Prochlorococcus marinus XMU1419: one gene and its partner. Each later gene encodes a partner of the first gene's protein in a complex. Links are inferred from orthologs where the notes say so. Each region holds a gene or a part of one and is shown on either strand. Other genes may lie near its edges.

What was found.
Region 2: the proteins of cdaA (region 1) and HA151_RS01240 are in contact, whole or in part, in a crystal structure (PDB 7OJS), measured with the Bacillus subtilis proteins. The link is inferred for Prochlorococcus marinus XMU1419 from one-to-one orthologs.

What each region holds. Positions count from the first base shown.
Region 1 is NZ_JAAORO010000002.1:395,609-398,913, forward strand. What follows is about bases 320-3,283. They hold cdaA (diadenylate cyclase CdaA), read left to right. Parts: upstream 320-1,329; coding sequence 1,330-2,238; downstream 2,239-3,283. Other genes in these bases: lysA (diaminopimelate decarboxylase), read left to right, coding at 320-1,301; HA151_RS05870 (isoprenyl transferase), read left to right, coding at 2,242-3,060; bioB (biotin synthase BioB), read left to right, coding at 3,053-3,283. Also shown: more of lysA, read left to right, coding at 1-319; more of bioB, read left to right, coding at 3,284-3,305. UniProt on the Bacillus subtilis protein: One of 3 paralogous diadenylate cyclases (DAC) in this bacteria, catalyzing the condensation of 2 ATP molecules into cyclic di-AMP (c-di-AMP). Upon expression in E.coli leads to c-di-AMP synthesis.
Region 2 is NZ_JAAORO010000001.1:232,288-235,494, forward strand. Bases 333-3,198 are described here. They hold HA151_RS01240 (phosphoglucosamine mutase), read right to left. Parts: upstream 2,509-3,198; coding sequence 1,156-2,508; downstream 333-1,155. Other genes in these bases: HA151_RS01230 (DUF3177 family protein), read right to left, coding at 333-396; trmB (tRNA (guanosine(46)-N7)-methyltransferase TrmB), read left to right, coding at 519-1,148; HA151_RS01245 (thioredoxin domain-containing protein), read left to right, coding at 2,644-3,186; thyX (FAD-dependent thymidylate synthase), read right to left, coding at 3,189-3,198. Also shown: more of HA151_RS01230, read right to left, coding at 1-332; more of thyX, read right to left, coding at 3,199-3,207. UniProt on the Bacillus subtilis protein: Catalyzes the conversion of glucosamine-6-phosphate to glucosamine-1-phosphate. Glucosamine-1-phosphate is used for cell wall biosynthesis.

The DNA of each region.
Region 1 (3,305 bases):
CTACATCTATAGGAAGCGACGGGAAATTATCAATTGGTGGATGTTCTATTGAAGAATTAGTGAAGAGATATGATTCTCCACTTTACATCTTAGATGAAATCACCTTAAGAAAGTCTTGTAGAGCCTACAAAAAAGCATTAGAAAAATATTACCCAGGAAAATCATTGCCAATATACGCCTCCAAAGCAAATAGCTCTATCTTCATGAGTAATCTTGTTGCCTCAGAAGGGTTTGGACTTGATGCGGTTTCAGAAGGTGAATTATTAACTGCTCTCAAAGGTGGAGTCCCAAATAAACATATTGTTTTTCATGGGAATAATAAATCAGACAAAGAAATAGAATTTGCAGTTAAAAATAATATTAAAGTGATTGTGGATAATGATTATGACTTAGAAAGATTAGAGGAACTATCAAATTCATTTGATCAAGACCTAGAAATAATGATTCGCTTTACTCCTGGAATAGAATGCCATACACATGAATACATAAGAACAGGATCATTTGATAGCAAATTTGGTTTTGGAATTGAATATTTAAATAATTTATTCGCCAGGATCAGTAATATAAAACATCTTAAATTAAAAGGAATACATGCACATATTGGTTCCCAAATTTTTGAACTAGATCCTCACAAGGATCTCGGCGAGATAATGGTAAATGTCATTTTAGAAGCTAAAAAGTTTGGTCATGATATTGAAGAATTAAATGTAGGCGGAGGTTTAGGCATAAAATATACAGAAAATGACGACCCTCCTTCAATAGATGAATGGGTAAAAACGATTTCCACTTCGATTGTTAAAGCTTGTAAAAAACAAAATATAGATTTACCTACATTAATGTGTGAACCCGGAAGATCTATTGTATCTACTGCAGGAATAACAATTTACAAAATTGGTGCTTTTAAAGAAATTCCAGGAATTACAACTTATTTATCTGTTGACGGGGGAATGAGTGACAATCCAAGGCCAATAACATATCAATCAAATTATTCTGCATGTTTGGTAAGTAATCCGTTTAATTTTAATTCTAAAAAAAAATACACTATTGCTGGAAAGCACTGCGAATCAGGCGATGTTTTGTTTAAAGAGATAGAACTAGCAGATTGCAAAACAGGTGACCTTATTTGTGTTTTTGGAACTGGTGCATACAATAATTCTATGAGTTCTAACTACAACAGAATTCCAAGACCTGCCGCTCTCTTGGTTTTTGATGGTGAAGCAGAGGTTATTCAAAAAAGAGAAAGTCCTTTGGATCTTTTAAGATATGATGTTCTACCTGATCGCTTTATTAAACAAAATTAGGTACATTTAAATTAATTTTGTTTTGAATGTGAATTTTTGGGGTATTATAAATCTTAAATTTTTATTAGATGTCTTATTTGCTGTTGGTTTCGGGCTTTTATTATTTTCTAGAGTAAAAGAGCAGAGAACACTATGGCTTTTGAGGGGGTATTTGTTTTTAGTTTCATCAGCATGGTTTATTCAAAGATATGCTTATCTCCCACTAACATCAAAATTAATTGACGCTGTAGTTCTTGCTTGCTCTCTATCTTTAGCGATCCTCTGGCAGGGGGAACTTAGAAGACTAATGGAATTATTAGGTACTGGTAGGCTAGCTGTATTGTTAGGGAATCCACCAAAGGAATTTAGAGCAACATCAAATACTATCACTCAGTTAGTTGATACCTCAGGTAAACTCTCACAGAATAGAAGAGGTGCTTTAATTGTAGTCGATTTGGGTAGTGATTTAAGGCCTGAAGATTTTTTATATTCAGGCACAACTATTGAAGCACAACTGTCAACTGACCTTTTAATAAATCTTTTCGCAACAGATACACCACTACACGACGGAGCAGTGCTTGTAAAAGGTAATAAAATTATATCTGCTGGTGTAATACTTCCTCTTTCTAGGCAAGGAATTAGTAAATATGGCACAAGACATTTAGCCGCATTAGGAATTACAGAAAGATTTGATAGGTGCATTTGTATTGTTGTTTCTGAAGAGACGGGTACGTTATCATTAGCAAATCAGGGAAAACTTGAAAGACCTATTACCAGCAGCAGGTTGCAGGAACTTCTTGTAAATTTAATTGGGAATCAAAACTCTATGGGGACAAGTAAATCATCTCTAAATAAAACAGCTTTATCCCAAGAGACGAACCCAAGTGATAACATAATCACTGAAATCAATGAGAAAGAATCTAATAAATCCGAAAGCTTCATTAACAAAAAGGATTAAATAATGAGTTTGGGAAAAATAATTGACAAGAAAAATAAGAACTTAGGCAAGCTCATAAATAAGCAGAAAGTGCCAGAACATGTAGCAATAATTATGGATGGGAACGGGAGATGGGCCACTAAAAAAGGGTTACCTCGATCATTTGGTCACAATAAGGGAGTTAGTGTATTAAAAGATATAATTAAAGCATCGAAGAAATTAGGTTGCAAAGTTCTTACTGTTTACGCTTTTTCAACTGAAAATTGGTCAAGACCAAAAAAAGAGGTTGATTTCCTAATGAATCTTTTTAACGAAGTTTTGAAAAATGAAATCGAAGAAATTCATCAAGAATCAATAAAAATAAAATTCATAGGAGACTTAACTCCTTTCCCAGAGAGTTTAAAAACGACCCTAAATAGCTCAGAAGATCTTACTAAAGGTAATAGTGATTTCACATTAAATGTATGCGTAAATTATGGAGGGAGGCAAGAAATTGTAAAAGTTGCTAAAAAATTAGCACTTAAATCCATTTCTGGAGAAATAAAGCCAAGTGAAGTAAACGAAGAATTATTCAATTCAGAACTTCTTACTCAGGGAATTAAAGATCCTGAATTATTGATTAGAACTAGTGGAGAAAAAAGGATTAGTAATTTTCTTTTATGGCAATTAGCTTATTCTGAAATTTACATCTCTGAAGTGCTATGGCCTGATTTTAATGAGGACGAATTTCTTAAAGCAATAATTGATTACCAATCAAGACATAGACGTTTCGGCGGTATAGAATCATTACCAAACAAATCTTTTGAAGATTCTTTCTGTTCTCCCCTAAATAAATATGATTAAATCGCATAGCAATATATCCGGCGAAATAAGATTTGATTGGCGAAAAGAAGAAATTTCGGAAATTTTAAATATGCCCTTGATAGATTTAATGTGGGAATCACAGGTAATTCATAGAAAATTTAATACATATAGAGTACAGTTGGCATCACTATATAGTGTTAAAACCGGAGGATGCCAAGAAGATTGTTCATATTGCAGCCAATCAATATATAGTGCTAGCCAGATCAAAAGTCATCCAGAATTTG
Region 2 (3,207 bases), on another replicon or contig:
TAAATAAAAACAGCTTATGTTTTTTAGACTTTGAATTAAAAAATTTAGAGATATGAAAGTTAGCGACCATCTCCAAACTTTTGTTGTTGTAACAAGGTAATAAGAAAAATCATATTCTTTTAGTTCATCATTTATGTCACTCCAAAACCAAACCGAACTCGTCATCAATAATGTTGAAATATTTGTTATTAGTAACGCGTATTTGTACTCACCTATTAAAAGTAAAAGACTTATTAAAAATAAAAGCGATATTTTCCAATAAATAGATAAAAGCTTATTAACAACTTTATTTCGTTTTTTAATCGCCCACAAGAATAATGTAAAAGGAATACCAATAAGGAAAATTATTGAGAGTTGAAAAGATAGCCAAACTGAAAGTTGATTAAAAAAGTTCAAAACTTTTGAATTTTACACATATAATAATTAAACAATAATCTGATACTTTTTAACTTACTATTGTCATAGTTATGAATATTATGCATCTTTAAGTTATTGCTAAGCGATAAATTCAATATTTCATGAGGCAGCATGTAAATCCTTTTAGTAAAAATTTTGATGAAATCGAAAGGATCCCTAATTTAATTGAAATGTTTGATGATCCTAATTTGCCACTCCATTTGGATATTGGTTGTGCTTCAGGAGATTTTTTGTTTGATTTGGCTTTAATTAGCTCTAATTGGAATTATATCGGAATTGAAATTAGAGAGAGATTAGCTAGAAATGCTCAATCAAAATTAGGGGAAATAGGAATCAAAAATTTATATTTTGCATATGGTAATGCAAGTAAAATTTTAGTTGATTCAAATACTGAATTTATTATAAGAAATGTAAAAAGTATTTCTTTTAATTTTCCAGATCCATGGTTTAAAAAAAGACATTTCAAGAGGCGTATTATTCAGCCAGATTTTATTGATACCCTCTCAAATGCAATGCAAAAAGGATCTTTAATTTTTATTAAAACTGACGTAAAGGATTTATTTGATTATATGGATTGTACAATATCAAGCAATTTTAACTTTAAAAAACTAGATGTAAAAAATTTTAATTATCATAAATCTTTTAATCCAAATAAAGTTCAAACTAACAGGGAAAAGTATGTAATTTTAAGTGAAATTGATATTTTCGAGAGGATTTATATAAAAATTTGATTTTAAATTAATTAAGTATTTTTTTAATTTCTAAACTTAGTTTATCTATTATTTCACTTGATAAAGATTCAACTTTATTCTTATTTTTAGCCTCTACTAGAACTCTAATTACAGGCTCCGTGCCGCTAGGCCTTATAAAAACTCTACAATTATCTGAGTAGTTTTGCTTGTAATTTTCAATAGTTTGATTAATTAATCTTTTAGTTTTTTGATTGACTTTATTAATATTTGGATCGAAATGGATGTTTGTTAGTTTTTGAGGGAAAGGTTTGAAACTGGTTTTGAGCCAATTCTTTAAAGTTATATTTTTCTCTTTACAGTATTTAGAAATTTGAAGTGCAGTTAGTATCCCATCTCCAGAAAAGTTATTAATTTTTGAAAGTATGTGACCTGACTGTTCTCCTCCTAAAACTGCATTTTTTTTCTTAATTTCTTCATAAACGAATTTATCCCCAACATCAGTTCTATATAAAACGCCACCAATTTTGTTCCAGGCCTTTTCAAAACCTAAATTTGCCATTTGGGTTGATATTAGTAAATTATTTGTGAGGATTTTCTTTTCCATAAGTTCTCTACCTAAGAGAAAAAGGATATGATCTCCATTCAAAACATTGCCACTTGAATCTATCCCAATTACTCTATCGGCATCTCCATCGAAACTAAATCCCATATCTGCAGGGTTCTCTTCTAATGCTTTTTTTAATGTTTCGAGGTTAGTAGAGCCACAATTCATGTTAATTTTTAAGCCATTTCTCGAGTTATTGATAACTCTTACATCTGCGCCAAGACTCTGAAAAATTTTTTTTGCACAAGTCGTGGCCGACCCAAAACATGTGTCTAATATTATTCGCATTCCGCATAAATCTTCGCTTCCCATTGTTTGGATTAGACTTTTAATATAAACATCTAAAAGTTCTTTATTTGGTTTTAGAAAGGTTTCTTTTGTAATAAATTGTTGATCTTGATTTTGTTCTTCAACTAATTTTTGAATTTTATTTTCAAAATTTCTGGTAATTTTTTGACCATTATTATCAAAAATTTTAATCCCATTATATTCGGGTGGATTGTGGCTTGCAGATATCATTATTCCACTGCCAAGATTTTCTTTTTTTATTAAAAGAGGAATTGCTGGTGTAGGACATATTCCAAGATTTATAAATTTTTTGCCACTAGCATTTATACCTGTTGCTATTGCTTGCAGAAGAATCTCTCCACTAACCCTAGTATCTCTCCCAATTATTATTGGATTATTATTTTCTAGAGTTAAACCTAAAGCATATCCTACTTTATATGCTAGAGAATAAGTTATATCAATATTAAATCTTCCTCTTATCCCATCAGTGCCAAATATTGATTGCATAATAAACTATTAGGAATAAGGTATATTTTTGTAGTAATTTATTGTTATTTTATCAGTTAATTAAAAGCTAAAAGATAAATCTTCTCTATAAATGTTGAACTTATTTAAAATGTTTTAAGTTAAAAATTTTTCATAATGCAATCTGAGAGTAGAGAACCACTTTTAAATAAAAACTTACAGGTGATAGTTGTTTTGTTTATTTCTGTAGTAATTATTTCTTTGATTTTATTTAAAAATATCTTTTTTCAATCAACTTACCTTTTAAAAAGTTTTGGAGAATTATCTGTAGATCCTGTAGTCGCTTTCAAAAATGATAAGCCTACATTTATTGAATTTTATGCCGAGTGGTGCGAAGTTTGTAAAGAAATGGCTCCAGAAGTATCTGCATTAAAAGAGAAATACGAAAAAAATATAAATTTTGTTTTTTTAAATGTTGATAATAAAAAATGGGATAATTACATTCGTAAATTTGACGTCAATGGTATTCCTCAAATTAATCTTTTTGATAAGAAAGGTAATTTAATATCTACCTTTGTTGGAAAACAGAAAGAAGAAAAATTAAGAAAATCTATTGATAATTTAGAAGTAGAAGCGAAATCTTATGTTGAAATTGTTAATTCTGAATTTTCAGAATTCAAAAATAAAAATTATGAGATTTCCCCTCGCAGCCATGGATAATCTTACCAATCTAGTGATTTT